2 regions of the Variovorax sp. FW301-JW7 genome follow, and region 1 is predicted to be linked to the other one. Evidence: riboswitches for the same ligand, from Rfam matches in the RefSeq annotation. Region 1 holds a riboswitch; the other holds the start of a gene.
The links. A riboswitch is a leader RNA that binds a small molecule or an ion and turns the genes downstream of it on or off. The one in region 1 is predicted to bind glycine.
Positions count from the first base shown of each region.

Region 2: linked by a shared signal. The riboswitch ahead of AC3WQM_RS12345 (D-amino acid dehydrogenase) and the one ahead of gcvT (glycine cleavage system aminomethyltransferase GcvT) in region 1 are both predicted to bind glycine.

Region 1 covers NZ_JBYTBC010000003.1:225,853-235,599, forward strand. Annotated here, with positions in the region: gene AC3WQM_RS09525 (alpha/beta hydrolase) at 1-200, shown strand, start outside; gene AC3WQM_RS09530 (TetR/AcrR family transcriptional regulator) at 175-795, opposite strand; gene AC3WQM_RS09535 (DUF2855 family protein) at 846-1,964, shown strand; gene AC3WQM_RS09540 (DUF3014 domain-containing protein) at 2,107-3,027, shown strand; gene gcvP (aminomethyl-transferring glycine dehydrogenase) at 3,102-6,011, opposite strand; gene gcvH (glycine cleavage system protein GcvH) at 6,073-6,444, opposite strand; gene gcvT (glycine cleavage system aminomethyltransferase GcvT) at 6,516-7,688, opposite strand; glycine riboswitch at 7,736-7,840, opposite strand; glycine riboswitch at 7,853-7,943, opposite strand; gene AC3WQM_RS09560 (hypothetical protein) at 7,975-8,511, opposite strand; gene AC3WQM_RS09565 (L,D-transpeptidase Cds6 family protein) at 8,607-9,089, opposite strand; gene AC3WQM_RS09570 (MFS transporter) at 9,350-9,747, opposite strand, start outside.
Region 2 covers NZ_JBYTBC010000004.1:97,067-106,813, reverse strand. Annotated here, with positions in the region: gene rfbB (dTDP-glucose 4,6-dehydratase) at 1-324, opposite strand, end outside; glycine riboswitch at 442-532, shown strand; glycine riboswitch at 577-683, shown strand; gene AC3WQM_RS12345 (D-amino acid dehydrogenase) at 775-2,082, shown strand; gene AC3WQM_RS12340 (RtcB family protein) at 2,102-3,517, opposite strand; gene AC3WQM_RS12335 (FIST signal transduction protein) at 3,732-5,012, opposite strand; gene AC3WQM_RS12330 (PhaM family polyhydroxyalkanoate granule multifunctional regulatory protein) at 5,062-5,859, opposite strand; gene AC3WQM_RS12325 (aminotransferase-like domain-containing protein) at 5,924-7,345, opposite strand; gene AC3WQM_RS12320 (LysE family translocator) at 7,476-8,075, shown strand; gene AC3WQM_RS12315 (DMT family transporter) at 8,072-9,019, shown strand; gene AC3WQM_RS12310 (VOC family protein) at 9,031-9,438, shown strand; gene AC3WQM_RS12305 (aminotransferase-like domain-containing protein) at 9,493-9,747, shown strand, end outside.

The DNA.
Region 1 (9,747 bases):
AGGCGCTGTGGGTGAGCCACGGCAGCGCCGACAACGTGATTCCGCCGAGCGCCGCGCAGGCCACGCGCGAACTGGCACGCGGGCTGCCGCTGGCGCTGTCGGGCTCGGACTTCCCGGGCGCGCACGAGATCCGCCCGGCCGAGCTGCAGGGCACGCTGGCGTGGCTGCAGGCGCTCAGCGCGCCAACAACCGCGCCCTGACCATCGCTTCCATCTCGGCAACCCACGCATCGCCCGCCGCGTCGTCGGGCTGCACCAGCAGCCGGTAGCGGCGACCGCCCCAGGCGGCGGTCAGCAGCGCCTGCACGGTGGCGGGCGAGGGCGGCGGCTGCAGGTCGCGGCAGGCGGCGAAGGCCTGCGTCCAGCGCGCGAGCAGCTCGTCGTACACGCGCCGGTGGTGCTTGGGCTCGGCCACGCGGTGCTCGAGCATCAGCATCTCGTGGTCGAAGGCGGGCAAGCCGTCGGTGCGCGTGTCGCAGGTGAGGCGCACGAGGCGCTGCGTGCGTTCGCGCCAGTCGATGTCCGATGGCGCAATCACCTCTTCGTCGAGCCGCGCCAGCAGCGCCTCGACGCAGTGGCGCACGTAGCCCGAGAGCAGGGCTTCCTTGTCGGGAAAGTAGTCGTAGAAGGTGCCGACGGCGATGCCGGTTTCGAGCGCCACGGCACGCGTGGTCACGCCGTCCCAGCCCTGCGCGCGCCAAATCCGAACAAAGGCGTCGTAGATCGCCTGCACGGTGAACTTGCTGCGCGCCTGCGTGGGGCGTTTCAGGGGCTTGGAACGGGGTGCGGCGGGCATGGACCGGGTTTCCGAACCCGCGGCGAAGCGGGCCGTCCTACAGTTTGCGAATGAACAACGCATTCACTTTAACCCGCCTCGAAACGCGCAAGAACGCGCTCGGAACCACCCGCATCGTCACTTCGGAAGACGCAGGCAGCCTGCAGCCGGGCGAGGTGCTGATGCAGATCGAGCGCTTCTCGCTCACCACCAACAACATCACCTACGCGGCCTTCGGCGATGCGGTGATGAAGTACTGGCAGTTCTTTCCCACCGGCGACGCCGACTGGGGCCACATGCCGGCCTGGGGCTTTGCCGACGTGGTGGCATCGAACGTCGAAGGCGTGGCGGTGGGCGAGCGCTTCTACGGCTACTTTCCCATTGCCAGCCACCTGCGCATGCAGCCGGTGCGCGTGACGCCGCGCGGCTTCTACGACGGCGCGGCGCACCGCAGCGAGCTGGTGTCGGCCTACAACCAGTACATGCGCTGCAGCCACGACGCGGGCTACGTCGCCGCGCTGGAGGACTACCAGATGCTGGTGCGTCCGCTGTTCATCACCTCGTTCATGCTGGCCGACTTTCTCGAAGACAACGCCTTCTTCGGCGCGAAACAGGTGGTGGTGTCGAGCGCATCGAGCAAGACCGCGTTCGGCACGGCCTTCTGCCTGGGCCGCCGCGAGGGCCTGCAGCTGATCGCGGCCACGTCGGAAGGCAACCGCGCCTTCGTCGAGGCCCTGGGCTGCTACGACCGCACGGTGGCCTACGGCGAGATCGCGACGCTCGCGGCCGACGCGCCCACGCTGTATGTCGACTTCGCGGGCCACGACGACCTGCGCGCCACCGTGCACCACCACTTCGGCGAGTCGCTGGTGTACGACTGCTATGCGGGCTCGGCGCAGAAGACCGAATTCCTCGGCGACACCAGCGCGCTGCCCGGCCCCACGCCGAAGCTCTATTTCGCGCCCGTGCAGATCCGCAAGCGCAATGCCGACTGGGGCCCGCAGGAGGTCAACCGCCGCTTCAACGACGCGCAGGGTCGCTTCATCGCCGAGCTGAGCCGCCCGGGCAACCGCTGGATGACGCTGGCGCAGGGCCGCGGCTTCGCGCATGCGCAGGCGGTGATCGCCGACCTGCATGCGGGCCGCGTCGATCCGCGCGCGGCGCACGTGGTGCGCATCGGCGGCGCGTGACGGGCTGAGCGACTGAACTTCGGCGCGGGTGGGGCGTCACAGGGGGTTACGAGAACGTGGCAATCGTGCGGGCCGTGCAGGCCATCCTGGTGCACCATTGCCTTTCGTCTCCCCACTGCCATCCCGCAAAAGGAAACCGCCCATGTCCGACGCCGACTCCCCCCGCGACACCCCCGAATTCCGACCCCGCAAGGAAGCGCCGATGGGCACCATCGTCGGCCTGGCGCTGGTCGTGCTGGTGGCGGCTTATTTCGGCTGGCGCTGGTACCAGCAGCAGCAACTGGCGCCGCTGCCGACCGCGCCCGTGGCCGTCGCCCCGACCGACGCGCCCCCCGAGCCGCCCAAGGCCGAAGAGCCGAAGGGCCCGCAGAACCCGGTCGAGGCGCTGGCCCCGCCCGATGCCGCGTTGCCCGCGCTGGGCAATTCCGACGCGCGCGTGATGAAGACGCTCACCGAGCTGCTAGGCGGCAAGGCCGTGGCGGCCTACCTGCAGTCCGACGGCGTGGTGCGGCGCTTCGTCGCCACGGTCGACAACCTGCCGCGCGAGCAGGCGCCTGCGAGCAAGTGGCCGGTGCAGCCCGCGCCGCAGCGCTTCATCACCGACGGGCCGCAGCAGGGCGGCGTGCAGACCATCGCGGCGAACAACGCCGCGCGCTACAACGGCATCGTGCTGCTGGCCGGGTCGGTCGATCCCGCCAAGGCAGCGGCGGTGTACGCGCGGCTGTACCCGCTGTTCCAGCAGGCGTACGAAGAGCTGGGCTATCCGGGGCGCTACTTCAACGACCGCTTCATTGCCGTGATCGACCACCTGCTGCAGGCGCCCGAGCCCACGGGGCCGGTGCAGGTGAAGCTGGTCGAGGTGAAGGGCGAGATTCCTTCGCAGCGGCCGTGGGTGCGCTACGAGTACGCCGACCCGAAGCTCGAATCGCTCTCGGCCGGCCAGAAGATCCTGGTGCGCATGGGGCCGGAGAACGAGCGCAAGATGAAGGCCAGCCTGCGTGGGCTGCGTGCGCAGATCGCGACCGGCGAGGTGGCGAAGCAGGCCGGCAAGAAGGCGCCGTAACAGGCGAAGGAAATAAAAAAGGGGCGCCGCAAGCCATGCGGCGCCCCTTTGTCATTCTTGGCGACCGTGCGCGCTCAGGCCTCTTCGGCTTCCTGGTACTCGCCCACCGGCACGCAGCTGCAGAACAGGTTGCGGTCGCCGTAGACGTTGTCGACGCGGCCGATCGGCGGCCAGTACTTGGCCTGCTTGAGTTCGGCCAGCGGGAACGCGCCGAGTTCGCGCGAGTACGGGTGGCTCCACTCGCTGCCCAGCAGGCTCGCGGCGGTGTGCGGCGCGTGCTTGAGCGGGTTGTCGTCCTTCGACCAGACGCCTTCTTCCACGCGGCGGATCTCGCCGCGGATGGCGATCATCGCGTCGACGAAACGGTCGAGCTCGGCCAGCGGTTCGCTTTCGGTGGGCTCCACCATCAGCGTGCCGGGCACGGGGAAGCTCAGCGTGGGCGCGTGGAAGCCGTAGTCGATCAGGCGCTTGGCCACGTCTTCGGCTGTGACGCCGCTGGTGTCCTTGAGCGGGCGCAGGTCCAGGATGCACTCGTGCGCGACGTGGCCGTTGGGGCTCGCGTACAGCGTGGGGTAGTGGTCCTTCAGGCGCGCGCTGATGTAGTTGGCGCTCAGGATGGCCGTTTCGGTCGCGGCCTGCAGGCCCTTGGCGCCCATCATGCGGCAGTACATCCAGCTGATCGGCAGTACGGCCGCATTGCCCAGCGGCGCGGCCGACACGGCGCCCACGCCGTTCGACGGCACGCCGGCCGTGGCATGGCCCGGCAGGTAGGGCACGAGGTCTTCGACCACGCAGACCGGGCCGACGCCCGGGCCGCCACCGCCGTGCGGAATGCAGAAGGTCTTGTGCAGGTTCAGGTGGCTCACGTCGCCGCCGAACTCGCCCGGCGCGGCCACGCCGACCAGCGCGTTCATGTTGGCGCCGTCCACGTACACGCGGCCGCCGTGCTCATGCACGAGTTCGCACAGTTCCTTCACGCGCGTTTCGAACACGCCGTGCGTGCTGGGGTAGGTGATCATCACGGCGGCCAGGTGGGCGCTGTGCTTTTCGCAGGCGCGCTTCAGGTCGTCCATGTCGACGTTGCCTTGCGCGTCGCAGGCCGTCACCACCACCTGCAGGCCCACCATCTGGGCGCTGGCCGGGTTGGTGCCGTGCGCCGACGAGGGAATCAGGCAGATGTTGCGGTGGCCCTGGCCCTTGGCTTCGTGGAAGGACTTGATGGCCAGCAGGCCCGCGTACTCGCCCTGCGAGCCCGCGTTGGGCTGCAGGCTGATGCCCGCGTAGCCGGTGGCCTCGCACAGCCAGGCGCGCAGCTGCGCGTCGAGCTGGGCGTAGCCCTGCAGCTGGTCGGCGGGCGCAAAGGGGTGGATGTTGGCGAACTCGGGCCAGGTGATGGGGATCATCTCGCTGGTCGCGTTGAGCTTCATGGTGCAGCTGCCCAGCGGGATCATGCTGCGGTCGAGCGCGAGGTCCTTGTCCGACAGGCTGCGGATGTAGCGCAGCATCGCGGTCTCGCTCTTGTGGGTGTTGAACACCGGGTGCGTGAGGAAGGCGCTGGTGCGGCGCAGGTCCTCGGGAATCAGCGGCGTGGTGTTGGCGGCCAGGTCGTCGAAGCGCGGCATCGCAGTGCCGGCGGGCACGAACAGGGCCCACAGGGTTTCGATGTCGGCGCGCGTGGTGGTTTCGTCCAGCGAGATGCCCAGGTGCTGCTGCAGGCGCTGGCGCAGGTTGACGCCACCGGTCTGCGCGCGCTCGATGATCGCGGCCGTGTCGTCGCCGGTGCGGATCGTCAGCGAGTCGAAGGCGGTGGTGTTCACCGGCTCGCGGCCCATCTGCGACAGACCCTTGGCGAGGATGGCGGTGAGCACGGCCACGCGCTGTGCGATGCGCGTGAGGCCGTCGGGGCCGTGGTACACGGCGTACATGCTGGCGACCACGGCCGGCAGCACCTGCGCGGTGCAGATGTTGGAGGTGGCCTTCTCGCGGCGGATGTGCTGCTCGCGCGTCTGCAGCGCGAGGCGGTAGGCGGGCTGGCCGTGCGTGTCGACGCTCACGCCGACGAGGCGACCGGGCAGCGAGCGCTTGAACGAGTCGCGGCAGGCCAGGTAGGCGGCGTGCGGGCCGCCGTTGCACAGCGGCATGCCCAAGCGCTGCGTGGTGCCGCAGACGATGTCGGCGTCGAACTCGCCGGGAGCGACCAGCAGCGTGAGCGCCAGCAGGTCGGCCGCGACGATGAAGGCGGCGTCGCACTGGTGCGCGTGGCCGGCGAGCGGGCGCAGGTCGTGCACGTGGCCGGTGGTGGCCGGGTACTGCGCGAGCACGCCGAAGAACTCGCCGCTCACCATCAGGTGCGGCAGCGTTTCCGACACGGTGCTCACCTTGACTTCGATGCCCAGCGGGGCGGCGCGGGTCTTGATGACTTCGATGGTCTGCGGGTGGCAGTCACCGGACACCAGGAACACGTTGCTCTTGCTCTTCACGCTGCGTTTGGCGAGCGTCATGGCCTCGGCGGCGGCCGTGGCCTCGTCGAGCATCGAGGCGTTGGCGATGGCCATGCCCGTGAGGTCGCACACCATCGTCTGGAAATTGAGCAAGGCTTCCATGCGGCCCTGCGAGATCTCGGCCTGATAGGGCGTGTAGGCCGTGTACCAGGCGGGGTTCTCCAGGATGTTGCGCAGGATCACGCCCGGCGTGTGCGTGCCGTAGTAGCCCTGGCCGATGAAGCTCTTGAACACCTTGTTCTTCGACGCCAGCGTCTTCAGCTCGGCCAGCGCGTCGGCCTCGGTGACCGGCGCGGGCAGGCGCATCGGCCGGGCGCGGCGGATGGCCGCCGGCACGATGCCGTCGATGAGCTCCGCGCGCGTTTCGGAGCCGATCACCGGCAGCATGCGCGCCTCGTCCGCCGCATCGATGCCGATGTGGCGGGCGAGGAATTCTTCGGCGTTCTCTAGTTCTTGCAAAGAGGGAAGGGCGGGAATCGGCATGGCGGTGAAGGCTCGGGGGAGAAGGAACGAAGGTGCGAGGAAACGGCTGCTGTTCAGCGGATCAGGATTCGGCGGCGAACTTGTCGTAGCTGGCGGCGTCGAGCAGGGCGTCGAGCTGCGCGGGCTCGCTCAGCTTGACCTTGAAGAACCAGCCGGCGGCCAGCGGGTCGCTGTTGGCCAGCGACGGGTCGGCGCGCAGCGCTTCGTTGACTTCGGTGATCTCGCCCGACACGGGCATGAACACATCGGCGGCGGCCTTCACCGACTCGACCACACCGGCGACCTCGCCTTGCGCGAAGGTCTTGCCCACTTCAGGCAGGTCGACGAACACCACGTCGCCCAGCGCGTCCTGCGCATGCACGGTGATGCCGACGGTGGCGGCGCCGCCTTCGGCCGCCACCCATTCGTGGTCCTTGGTGTATTTGATGCTCATGAAAAAACTCCTCGTGGAAAAAATGGAATCGGGGTGCAGAGCCTAGCCGGGTCTGCGGGGTTCAGTGTCGGTCAGCCGCGGTAGTAGCGGGTCGGCACGAAAGGCATGGTCGAGACTTCCATCGGCACCGGCTTGCCGCGCACGATGGCCTGCACGCGCGTGCCGGGCTCGGCGAAGGCGGCGGCTACGTAGCCCATGGCCACGCAGCGGTCGGCCGTGGGGCCGAGCAGGCCGCTGGTGACGGCGCCGATGTCGTGGCCTTCGAGCGACTGCAGCAGCGTGCCGTCGCGCACCGGAATGCGTTCCAGTGCCACGAGGCCGACGCGCTTGCGCGTGAGCGTCTTGTGGTCGGTGTGGCCGGCCGCGCCCGAGGCGACGGCGGCCAGCTGGGCCAGCACCTTGGCCGCGCCCGGAAAGCCGCCTTCGCGCGCACCGCCGGCGCGGCGCACCTTCTGGATCGCCCAGTTGAGCGAGGCTTCGACCGGCGTGGTGGTGGTGTCGATGTCGTTGCCGTACAGGCACAGGCCGGCTTCGAGCCGCAGCGAGTTGCGCGCGCCCAGGCCGACGGGCTTCACTTCGGGCTGCGCGAGCAGCAGGCGGGCGAGGGCGTCGGCGTCCTTGCCAGCCACCGAGATTTCGAATCCGTCTTCGCCGGTGTAGCCGCTGCGGGTGACGAAGGCCGCGATGCCGCCGATCTGCACCGCGCCGCCGGTCATGAACACGAAGCGCTCGATGCCGGGCGACAGGCGCGCCAGCGTGGCTGCGGCCTGCGGGCCCTGCAGTGCGAGCAGGGCGTGGTCGGGCAGGGGCTGCACCGCGCAGCGCGCGCCGATCCTGGCCTGGATGTGGGCGATGTCGGCCACCTTGCAGGCGCCGTTCACGATCACGAAGAGCGAACCGTTGCCTTCGTTGAAGAACATCAGGTCGTCGAGGATGCCGCCCTCGTCGTTCAGCAGCAGACCGTAGCGCTGCTTGCCGGCGGGCAGGTCGATCACGTCGACGGGCATCAGGGTTTCGAAGGCGGCGGCGGCATCGGGGCCGACCAGGCGCAGCTGGCCCATGTGCGAGATGTCGAACAGGCCGGCCGCGTCGCGCGTGTGCTTGTGCTCGGCCATGAGGCCGGCGGGGTACTGCACGGGCATTGAATAGCCGGCGAAGGGCACCATGCGGGCGCCAAGCTCCACGTGCAGGTCGTACAGCGGGGTCTTGAGAAGTTGGGCGTCAGAAGCGGAGGAAGCGGCCACGGGGCACTCCAAAGGGGCAGTCGAAATCCATGGCTGCAACGCCACGGGCCACCCCTGCTGTCCGCTTTACCTGAGAGATTCGCCCCACGATCGGGGTTTGCTCCTTCGGTGGGCCGTGTGCAATGCCACGGCCTCTCTCCAGCAAGGAAACGCCGGTGGTTGCCGGCGTCTTGTCAGTCCTTTTGCCTGAGCGTTCGGGGAACCCCTGCGCCTTCGGCGGCCCCGTCGCGCGGGGCTCTCTCCTGACCCGGCGAGTGTAGTGGATCGCGGGGCCGGGGCTGGCGGCTCAGTGCACGGTTTCGGCCGGCGGCAGCAGCTTGTCGATGCGCTCGCGCAGCGAGTCGGCGCGCTCGGGGCCGGCGGCCTTCTCGATCTCGGAGAGCATCAGCGCGGCGATGGTCAGCATGGCTTCGCGGTCGCGGGCCTCGCGCAGGGCGTCGCGCATCTGGTTGGCGAAGCGCGGGTCGCGGCGCACGAACATGCGCTCGCAGATGTCGAACAGGAACATGCGCGTGGTGGCCAGCGAGCGCTTGCCGTCGAAGCTGTCGGCCGAGGTGGCGACCTGGATCGGCTCGGCGGCGGGGACGGGCGTGGGGGCCGCTGCGGGAGGCGGCGCGACCGGGCGCGCGACCTGCAGGTAGCCGCGCTGCATCAGCCCCTGGATCGCCTGCTCGGCCTCGACGCGGCTGGGGAACAGCGGGCTGAAGTCGGTCAGCGAGCGCCGGCCGTCGGCCATGAGCAGCAGGGCGCGCTCACGCTGGCTGAGCGTGCGCTGCCCGGCCTGGAGTTCGTCGCGTGCCTTCTCGGTCTTGGTGGGGAACATGGCGGCCACAGCTTTCGGAGGTCGAAGGCAGCAGCATCGTTGCAAGTGGTGACATCTTCGTGAACCATTTGCCTTACAGGGACAAGGGGGGCGCGTCAGTTGCCCGCGCTCTCCTTGCGGATCAGCCAGCGCGTGCCCACGCGCTGCAGCTCGAGGGTCTTGCGGTCGGTCTCGGTGAGCGCGTCGGCGCGGTAGACCTGCCGGAACTGCGCGCTGGCCGAGGTGCCCTGGACGCTGATCACCAGCCCCTCGATGCCCACGCTGATGCGCGACTTGCCCGTGATGCGGGCGCGCCGGTCGGCCTCCCAGCGCTCGCGGGTCTGGCCGCGCGCGGGGGTGAAGTCGGCCGCGTAGGCCGCGAGGTAGCGCTCGACGTCGCGCGCGGACCAGGCGGCAGCCCAGGCGCGCACGGCGCTTTCCACTTCGGCGAGGTGGGTGACGGGATTGGTGGGATTGGCGGGGGCGGCTGCTGGTGCAACGGCTGCAACGGGCGCGGCGGCCGGCGTGGCCGCGATACCGGCGGTGGCCAGCAAGCCGGCAGCGACAAGGCTGCTGCCCTGGGCGACGATTCGGTGCATGGCGTCCTTCTCTTTCCTTCTTCTTGTCTGTCAGGCTCGACGTCGAAGCTTGCGTCGATTCTGGCAGTGAAAGAGAGCGCGTGCGGCGTGGAATCGCCCACGGATTTCGGTGGTCCGTGGTTCAGGGCGCGTGCACAGGCCACCGGGTGCTTCCCTCCGCGAATGTCCCCCGCCTTCGGCTCCTCCTTGATTTCGCTGCGGGAAGCACCCAGTGCCCTGTGCACGGTGGGCGCTGCCGTTGCGCGGGAACGGAACTCAACTCAGGCCGCCGCAGCCTCGCCCGCCATCACCTGCACTGTGCGATTGCGCAGCCGCAAGGCGAGCACGGTCGCGACGCACAGCACGCACAACACCACCGTCAGCGTCACGCCGAGCCCGCGTGCATCCGACAGCAGGCCGAACAGCGGCGACACCAGCCCGCCGACCGAGAGTGCGAGCCCGAGCGTGATGCCGCTGGCGGTGGCCGGGTTGCGCGGCAGGTAGTCCTGCGCGAGCGTCACCTGCGCGGCGAAGGGCAGGAACATGCTCATGCCGAGCCACGCGGTGCAGGCCAGCGCCGCGCCGGGCGTCGACGCGAGCACGAGGCCCGCCATGGCCGGCAGCGCGAGCAGGTAGCCGCAGCGGATCGTGCCCATGCGCCCGATGCGGTCGCCGAGCC
Region 2 (9,747 bases), on a different contig from region 1:
TTCGAGCAGGCGGAAGGTGCCGAGCACGTTGGTCTGCACGAAGTCTTCCGGGCCGTGGATCGAGCGATCGACGTGCGATTCCGCGGCAAAGTTCACGACGGCACGCGGTTTGTGCTCGGCCAGCAGGCGGTCGAGCAGTGCGCTGTCGCCGATGTCGCCTTGCACGAAGACGTGGTTCGCGTTGCCCTTGAGCGATGCGAGGGTCTCGAGGTTGCCTGCGTAGGTCAGCTTGTCGAGGTTCACGACGGGCTCGTCGCCCTGCGCGATCCAGTCGAGTACGAAATTGGCGCCAATGAAGCCTGCGCCGCCGGTAACCAGGATCATGGAGTCCCCACCTGTAGAAAAAAGTTTGCTTTACCGAAAATCAACATTCAATTATCCCATCGGTGTGAAGTGCCGATGTACAGGGCTTGGCCGGCTTGCGGGGCCCGCCTACAATCGCCAACAATTGCAGGAGAGCGGGCCTCCACGGAGGCCCTACCGAAGGCGCAAACTCCCATAAACGCTCAGGTCGGCCCGACGACATTCCAGGCAACGCCACGGAATTTCGGCAAGGGGTCAGTACTGCACTCATCGATACAGCCGTCTGGAGAGCCGCCACGCCATGTGGCGCACCGAAGGAGCAAACCCGCTGCGGGTGCAGCAGGGTGAATCTCTCAGGTACCGAGGACAGGGGGAGCGGCAACTTGGACAACGGTCGTCCGGTTGCTTGCTATTTTTTCAATAGCGCTCCACGCCCGCCGTTCAAGCGCTGCAAACTCAAAGGTACTTGCAATGCGTGTGATCGTTCTTGGCGCCGGCCTGCTCGGCGTGACTTCGGCCTACTACCTCCAGCAACTCGGCCACGAGGTGACCGTGATCGACCGGCAGGCCACCCCGGCCGCCGAAACCAGCTTCGCCAACGGAGGCCAGATCTCGGTCAGCCATGCCGAACCCTGGGCCAATCCGAGCGCGCCGCTGAAGGTGCTGCAGTGGCTTGGCAAGGAAGATGCGCCGCTGCTGTTTCGCATCCGCGCCGACATGCGCCAGTGGCTCTGGGGCCTGCAGTTCCTGCGCGAATGCACCCCCGCGCGCACCCGCCACAACATCGAACAGATCGTTCGTCTCGGTACATACAGCCGGGAAATGTTGCAGCAATTGCGTCGAGACACCGGCCTGAACTATGACCAGCGCACGCAAGGCATCCTGCACTTCTACACGACGCAAAAAGAATTCGACGGCGCCCTCGCGCCCGCCGAGCAGATGCGTGCCCTGGGCTGCGAGCGGCTGGTCATCTCGGCCGACGAGGCCATCAAGATCGAACCCGCCCTCGCCCACATCCGCCCCCAACTCGCCGGCGCCACGTACACCGCCGAAGACGAATCGGGCGACGCCAACCGCTTCGCACGCGAGCTCGTGAAGCTGGCCGAGGCGGCCGGCGTGAAGTTCCTCATGAGCCACACGGTGACCGCGCTGCGCGAAGCCGGCGGCAGCATCGACCACGTCGAGGCGACCGACAACGAAGGCCGCTTCCAGCGCATCCGCGGCGATGCCTTCGTGCTTGCGATGGGTTCGCTGAGCCCGCTGTACGCCGCGCCGCTGGGCATCCGCCTGCCGATCTACCCGGCCAAGGGCTACTCGGTGACGCTGCCCGTGAAGGACGCATCGAAGGCGCACCAGGTCTCGCTCACCGACGACGAATACAAGCTGGTGTTCTCGCGCTACACGTCGGAGTCGGGCGACCGCCTGCGCATTGCCGGCACGGCCGAGCTCAACGGCTACGACCGCGACCTGAACCGGGTGCGCTGCGAAGCCATCGTGCGGCGCGTCGAAGAACTCTTCCCCGGCGCCGGCGACACCGAGCGCGCGCAGTTCTGGACCGGCCTGCGCCCGGCCACGCCGAGCAACGTGCCGCTGATCGGCAAGACCAAGCTGCCGAATCTGTTCCTCAACACCGGCCACGGCACGCTCGGCTGGACGCACGCCTGCGGCTCGGGCAAGTCGATCGCGCGCATCGTGAGCGGGCTGGCGCCCGAGGTCGACTTCGCGTTCGCCGGCATGCCGGCGAACGCGCCGCGTGCCGTGCAACCCGCACTGGGCTGACACGACACGCGCCCCTGGGTCACGCCTTGAACGTGACCCAGGGCTTGAGCCGCACGGCGCAGCGGATGAGCCCTGCACTTTCCTGCGCCTCGATCACCGCGCCGATCGGCTTGTAGGCCTGCGGCGCCTCTTCGATGCGGCGCTCTTCGCGCAAGGTCACACACTGCCAGCTGGCATCGGCGTCGCCGGGCGCGGGCCGCATCGCGCGCACTTCCTGCCGACGCATGCGCCGGCCGGCGCCATGGCTGCACGACCACAGCCAGTCCTCATGCCCCAGCCCGGTCGCGAGGTACGAGTGATCGCCCATCGACCCGGGAATCAGCGCCAGGTCGCCCGCGTGCGCCGGCGTCGCGCCCTTGCGATGGATGTTCATACCGTGCTCGCGCAGCACCACGTTGTGCGGCACGTCGACCACCAGCGTCGACGCCGTGGCGCCCAGCAGCTCGGCGAAGTCCTTGCGCACCAGCTCGGCCAGCACGACGCGGTTGGCCCACGCGTAGCGCGCGGCCACGCCCATGGCTTCGAGGTACTCCTGCGCCTGCGGCCCGGCCAGGCCGTACAGCCCGCTCTTCGGATGGCGCAGGCCCTGCGGCCACTCGGCCCGTGCGCGGTCCATCCATCGGCCGCCGACATGGAACCCGATGTCGCGCGAGCCGCTGTGGATCATCACGACGACCTCGCCCGCCTTGAGCCCTGCGCGGTACGCCGCGTGTCGGTCCATCACCTGGTCGACCACCTGCAGCTCGACGAAGTGGTTGCCGCTGCCCGGCGTGCCCAGGCACGGATCGCGGAACACCTCGTGGCGCGCGCCGGTGTAGGCCGGCGGTGCGTGCCGCGATTGCCCGCCGAAGCTCGCCAGGCCGATGCACGCGCCGATCTCGGCCTGCAGCCGGTCGCGGTCGCAGGCCGCCCAGAGCCCGTCATTGCGCACGGCGTCCAGGAACGCGGCCGGCCCTTCGTCGAACAGCGCGCGAAACGCCGCCGTGTGCACCGGCACGTCGCGCCCGTTGTCGAGCAAGCTGCGCGTGAGCCGCGCGAGCAACTGCGTCTTGTGCGGCGCCACCTGGTCCAGCGTGAGGCCGGTGGTCAGCAGGCGCATGCCGCAGTTGATGTCGGTGCCGACCGCGGCGGGAATCACGAAGTCGCCATCGGTGGCGACGACGCTGCCCACCGGCGCGACCGAGCCCGGATGAAAGTCCGGCGTCGCGCAGGCCTTGCACACGCCATGCGCGCCGTCGGGCGAGCGCACGCTGGCGAAGGCCAGCAGCTGGTTCACGGCTTTTTCTTCCAGCGGCAGGCTCTGCGGCAGAAGAACGGTCGCCTGCGCGGCTTCGTTGCGAAGGTGATAGATGCCGTCGCGGTAATCGACGGCGATGTTCGCGCGCGAAAAGGCGCGCTGGAGTCTCGAAAAATGACTGTGGTTGGGGCTGCCCATGGCTGCAATTCCATTCGGGGAAACCGTGTCGGTTTCCGGGCCCCGTCACATCGCATGGCGGGGCGAAAGAGATCGACCGCGTGCCTCGGGGCGCGCGGATCACTCCTTCTTGCAGCAGCAGAGATTCAAGAAAGCGGGCGGATTCTAGCGACGCGAACCGCCTGCGAAAACAACGCGCAGGCGCACGCGTCGTTTTTTCCCGTCAGTCAGCCAGTCAGTCCGGCGCGGTGAACACCGTCAGCACGCCGGTGTAGCCGTACAGGTGGTGGCGTGCGATTTCGCCGGCGGCGAAGAAGCCGACCAGCGGCACGTCGCCCAGCGCATGCCGCACGATCTGCAGCTCAGCGCCCGGCGCACCGAAGTGCGGGCCGCCGCGTCCCGAGCAGCTCACGTACACCGCGCCCGCGATGCGCCGCGCGGGATGCGGCGCGGCCTCGGCCTCGCCGGCCGCCACGGCGCGCGCGGTGGCCAGCGTCTGTTCTTCGGGCTCGAGCTCTTCGCGGATCTCGGCGCAGATGCGCATCAGGTCGGCGCGCGCCGCCTGCGCGTTGCGGCGGCAGAAGCTCAGCCGCATGCCGGCCTCGGCGTTGTCGGCAATGGCGATGCCGCGCCGCGTCGGATCGAGGCCGATGATGTGGCGCACCAGCACGTCAGCGCCCAGGTCGCCGGTGCGGCGGATGCCGTCGCTGCCCGCGTCGGCCAGGCCGACCAGCGTGTTGCGCACGGCGTCGATGGCCTCCTGCGGCCGGTCGAGCGACACCTGCAGGTCGGCCAGCAGCACGTCGAGCGCCGGCTCGCCGTCGAGCGAGAGCAGCAGGTTGCCGTCGGCCTCGGTGATCTCGCGCTCGCGCGCGCCGCCCGTGCGCAGCGGCTGGCAGCCCTGCGTGACGCGCGACACCAGCCGCACGCCCTCGCCGAACACCACGCCCGACAAGCCGCCCGAAAACACACCGCCCGCCGCACCGTGGCCGCGGATGTTGCCGTTGCCGCCGACCGCGAACTGCAGCGCCCCGCCGCGGCCGGACGAGAGCCCGCCGAACAGGTAGCCGGTGTCGGTGCGGCCCGCCATCTCGCCGATGAGCTCGCCCAGGTCGGGCGTGGCGGGGTCGGCGTGCACGAGCGCGGTGTGCGCCTCGAAGCCGCTCATTTCGGAGCTGCCCAGCGGCGCCACGCCCGAGAACACGCGGTACTGGTCGCTGGGCAGCGCGCACAGCATCAGGCTCAGGCCGGGCTCGTCGAAGTACTCGGCGTTGTTGGCCGACACGCCGATGCCGACCGTGCCCGACCAGTCGGTGACCTCGGGCAGTTCGGCGCTCAGGTGATCGAGGATCTCCTGCGCCTCGCTCGCGTAGTGGTCGGTGATGTAGAGCAGCCCGAGCGTCGGGTTCGACGCGTAATCGGGCAGCGCCATCTGCGCGCGCAACTGGGCCAGCACGAGGCCGGCGGCCATGCGCCATTGCGGGTGGGTGGCATGGCCGGTGGGAAACAGTTTCATGGTGCGTACCGACCCGTGCGTCGTCGTCTGGAAAGGTGACTGTGAGACGTCAGCGCCGGCCGGAGGTTCGCTTGCGCGCGGCGGTGGACGTGGTTTTCTTGCGCGCGGCGGGTGCCGGCGCGGCTTTCTTGGCGGCGGCCTTCTTCGCCGCGGTCTTGGCGGCCGGCTTGCGCGCCGCCGTTGCCTTGCCAATGACCTGCCCCACGGCGTCGGCCAGCGGCTGCGCCATGGCCGGCACCTTGAGTTGCGCCGCGTCCTGCAGCGCCGTGCTCGCGATCTGCTGGAACTGCTCGGTGAGCGAGCCCCACCATTGCATCGGGTCGACCACGCCGGCGGCGCCGTTGGACGCTGCGGGTTTGGCGCGCGACGTCTTCTTCGGCGCCGGGGTTTCCTCTTCCACCTCTTCCGCTTCTTCCTCGGCCTCGTCGAACTCTTCTTCCTCTTCCTCGACAGCTTCCGGTTCGGGCCGCGGTGCGGGGGCCGGTGCAGAAGCCGGTGCAGGTGCCGGCGCCATGGCCGCGGCCTGCTTGGTGAACGCGCTGGCGATGTCTTCCATCCGCACGTTCATGCCGCGCAGGGTCGACAGCGTCATCTTCTGCACCTCGAGCGCCTGGATGGTCGCCTTGAGCGCGTGGCCGTTCTGTTCGAGCCAGTACTGGACCGTCTTCAATTCCTGGATGCGCTTGTCGACCTCTTCGACGCTCATGGTGGGCGCGACCCAACTCGCGAGGCTGGGGATGCCGGGCACCGAGCCGGAGCCCGCGGCGGCACCGCCGGCGAGGTTCTTCAGGAAGTCGAATCCGGGGACGAACTGGCTGAAGTCGAAGGGTTTGCTGGCGTTGCTCATGCGGGAGGTCTCCTGGCTGGGTTTTCTTGTGCTGCCAGCTTACTCCAAGCCCTTTGCAAGCGAATCAGAGCTCGTCCCTGACCCGGCTGAAAACCTTCCAGAAATTCGCGTCCTGCGAGGTCGCGAAGTTGATCCGCATCATCGTGCTCGGCGGCCGGCGCGCATGGAACAGCGAGCCCGGCGCCAGCAGGTAGCCTTGGTCGAGCATGCGTTGCGTGAGCGCGTCGGTGTCCACGCCCGTGTCGACCCAGCCGAACAGCCCGGCCGGCTCCGAGGCGAAGGTGCAGCCGTGCGACATGGCGAGCTTCACCGCGCGGCCGCGCGCGCCGTCCAGGCGGATGCGCACGCGCTCCGAATGGCGGCGCAGTTGGCCCTGGTCGATGCACCACGACAGCGCCCGCTCGAACAGCGTGGGCGAGGTCAGCGTGGCCAGCAGCTTGGTCTCGAGCAGCCGCTCTTTGAGCGCGGGCGAGGCGGCCAGGAAGCCGATGCGCCAGTTGGGCGCCAGAATCTTCGCGAAGCCGCTGACGTAGATGGTGCGCTGCAGCCCGTCGAGCGCACTCAGGCGCGTGGCGTGCTCGGGCGCGAGGTGGCTGTAGGTGTCGTCCTCGACGATGTGGAAGTCGTGTTCGTTGGCCAGCTTGAGCACGCGGTGCGCGCTGCCCGGCGTGAGGCTGTAGCCGGTCGGGTTGTGCAGCACGCTCACGCTCACGAACAGCTTGGGGCTGTGCAGCTTGCAGTACTGCGCCATCACGTCGAGGTCGGGCCCGTCGGCGCGGCGCGGCACCGGCAGGATGCGCATGCCCAGCGCTTCGAGCCGGGCGAACTCCAGCGCCCAGCCGGGCTCCTCGACCATCACCGGATCGCCCGCGCGCAGCAGCGTGCGGCTCACGATGTCCAGGGCATGCGTGGCGCCGATGGTGGTCACGATCTGGTCCGGCCCAGCCGGCACGTTGATGCGCACCAGCTTCTGCGACAGGCTGCGGCGCAGCGCAAGGTCGCCCGAGGGCTCGCCGTACTGCAGCGACAGTTCCTGCAGCGCCGACGTGGTGGTCACGCGGCGCACCGCGGTCGCCAGGAAGGTCGAGGCCATCCAGTCGGGCGGGAACACGCCCATGCCCGGCTGCGGCTTGTCGCTCGGGCGGTGAAACATGCTGCGGATCAGCGAGCTGGCATCGGCCGGCACGCGCGAGGCCATCATCGGCGGGACCTCGGGTGCGGCATGCGCCGGGTTGCGCGAACTCTCGGGCACGGGCGCCGCGTCGCGCACATAGAAGCCGCGCTGGCGGCGCGCCTCGACCAGCCCTTGCGCGAGCAACTGGTCGTACGCGGCGACCACGGTGTACGGGCTCACGCCCTGCTGGCGCGCGCATTCGCGCACCGAGGGCAGGCGCGCGCCGGGGGCCAGCAGCCGGTTGCGGATGCGCTCGGCGAGGCGGTCGGCCAGCTGCCCGGTCAGGGACTGGGTGGAGGTTCGGGTCAGCATCGGATCGGGCTGCATCGCACAGAGAGCAAGAAAAGGGCGGCGTGTGTCGAAGGAATGACCAATACAGATTTCAGATTTGTTCGATCATCTGTACTGGAACTGTAATGGTCCAAAGTTTAGAGTCTGTGACATGAACTGGCAAGAATTCACCGCGCTGCTGGTGCTGGCCACGGCGATGAGCTTCTCGCCCGGCCCCAACACCACGCTCTCCACCGCCCTGGCGGCCAACGGCGGCCTGCCGCGTGCGATGCGTTTCGTGGTCGCGGTGCCCGTGGGCTGGACCTTGCTGCTGGCGATCTGCGCGGCCGGCCTCGGCGCGCTGGTGGTGGCGATGCCGCCGCTGCGCCTGGCGATCAAGGGCCTGGGCATCGCCTACCTGCTGTGGCTGGCCTACAAGCTCAGCGGCAGCGCCCAGCTCGGCAAGGCCGACAACGCCAGCCTCTCGGTCGGCTTCGGGCAGGGCGTGATGCTGCAGTTCGTGAACATCAAGGCCTGGCTGCTGGCGCTCACGCTGGTGGCCGGCTGGATCGCCGGCCAGCCCGACGCGCTCGCGCGCTTCGCCATCGTCGCGCCCGTGATGCTGACCTACGCCTTCACCAGCAACTTCGCCTATGCGCTGGTCGGTGCGCTGCTGCGCGAGTGGCTGGCCAAGGGCACGCGCCTGCTGTGGTTCAACCGCGTGATGGGCCTCATCCTGGTCCTGACGGCCTGGTGGATGGTGGGCGTATGAAGCTCGCCCTCAAGGACGAAACGCTGGGCATGTGGCTCGGCATGGTCGGTGTGGCGCTGTTCGCCATCACGCTGCCGATGACGCGTCTGGCCACGGGCACGCAGGACGCGCCGCAGCTGTCGCCGTGGTTCGTCACGGTCGGGCGCGCAGCGCTGGCAGGCGTGCTGTCGGCCATCTTCCTGCTGGTCACGCGTTCGCCACGCCCGGCGCCGCACCAGTGGAAGCCGCTGGGCATGGCGGTGCTGGGCAACGCGATCGGCTTTCCGCTCTTGCTGGCCTTTGCGCTGCGCGTGGTCACGGCCAGCCACGCGGCGGTGGTGACGGCGCTGCTGCCGCTGGTCACGGCCGCGGTCGCGGCCTGGGTGCTGCACCAGCGCGCGCGGCTGGGCTTCTGGCTCTGCGCCGTCGCGGGCAGCCTGCTGGTGGTGGTGTTCTCGGTGCTGCGCGCGCAGCAGAGCGGCCACGGCTTCGGTTTCGAATGGGCCGACCTGCTGCTGGTCGGCGCGGTCGTCGCGGCCTCGGTCGGCTACATCTACGGCGCGCAGGTCACGCCGTCGCTGGGCGCCGAGCGCGTGATCTGCTGGGTCTGCGTGATGGCGCTGCCCGTGACGCTGCCCGCCACGATCGCCCTGTGGCCGCAGCAACCCGTGGCCGCCTCGGCCTGGGTCGGCTTCACCTACGTGGGCATGTTCTCGATGTGGATCGGCTTCTTCGCCTGGTACCGCGGCCTGGCCCTGGGCGGCGCGCTGCGCGTGAGCCAGACGCAGCTGCTGCAGCCCTTCCTGTCGATCCTCGCGTCGATCCCGCTGCTGGGCGAGCCGCTCGACCTCGTGACGCTGGGCTTCGCCGCCGCCGTGGTCGCCACGGTGGTCGTGGGCAAGCGGCTGTCGCAACCGGCCACCCCCACCGTTCCGCGCGGCGTCGAGCCGCAGGCCAGGAGCTGACGACCATGACGCTGTTCAGCCATGTCACCGTCGGCTGCACCGACCTGTCGCGCGCCGCCGCCTTCTACGACGCGGTGCTGGCGCCGCTCGGCCTGATCCGCCGCCCCGTGACGCCCGACGGCGGCCCCGACGCCGCCTGCTGGATCGTGCCGGGCCAGACGCTGCCGCGCTTTTACGTGTACATCCCGCTGGACGGCGAACCCGCCAGCGCCGGCAACGGCAGCATGGTCGCGTTCTGCGCGCCCTCGCCGCAGGCCGTTCACGCCGCCCACGAGGCGGCCCTGCGCCACGGTGGCCGCGACGAAGGCGCGCCCGGTCCCCGCCCCCGTTACGGGCAGGGCTATTACGGCGCCTACCTGCGCGACCCGGACGGCAACAAAATCCATGTCGTGCACCGTGGCGACATCCCGCCGCCCTGACCCCACACTCAGACTCACCTCACCTCTCATCCGCCAGAAAGAAGAAAGCCTCCCATGAACTGGAAACTCGCCGCCCGCGCCGCCAAGATGAATCCTTCGGTGCTGCGTGAAATCCTCAAGGTCACCGAGCGCCCCGGCATCATCAGCCTGGCCGGCGGCCTGCCTTCGCCCAAGACCTTCCCGATCCAGGAATTCGCCGACGCCTGCGCCGAAGTGCTGCACAGCGACGGCGCCGCCGCGCTGCAGTACGCCGCCAGCGAAGGCTATGCGCCGCTGCGCCAGGCCGTGGCCGACATGCTGCCCTGGGAC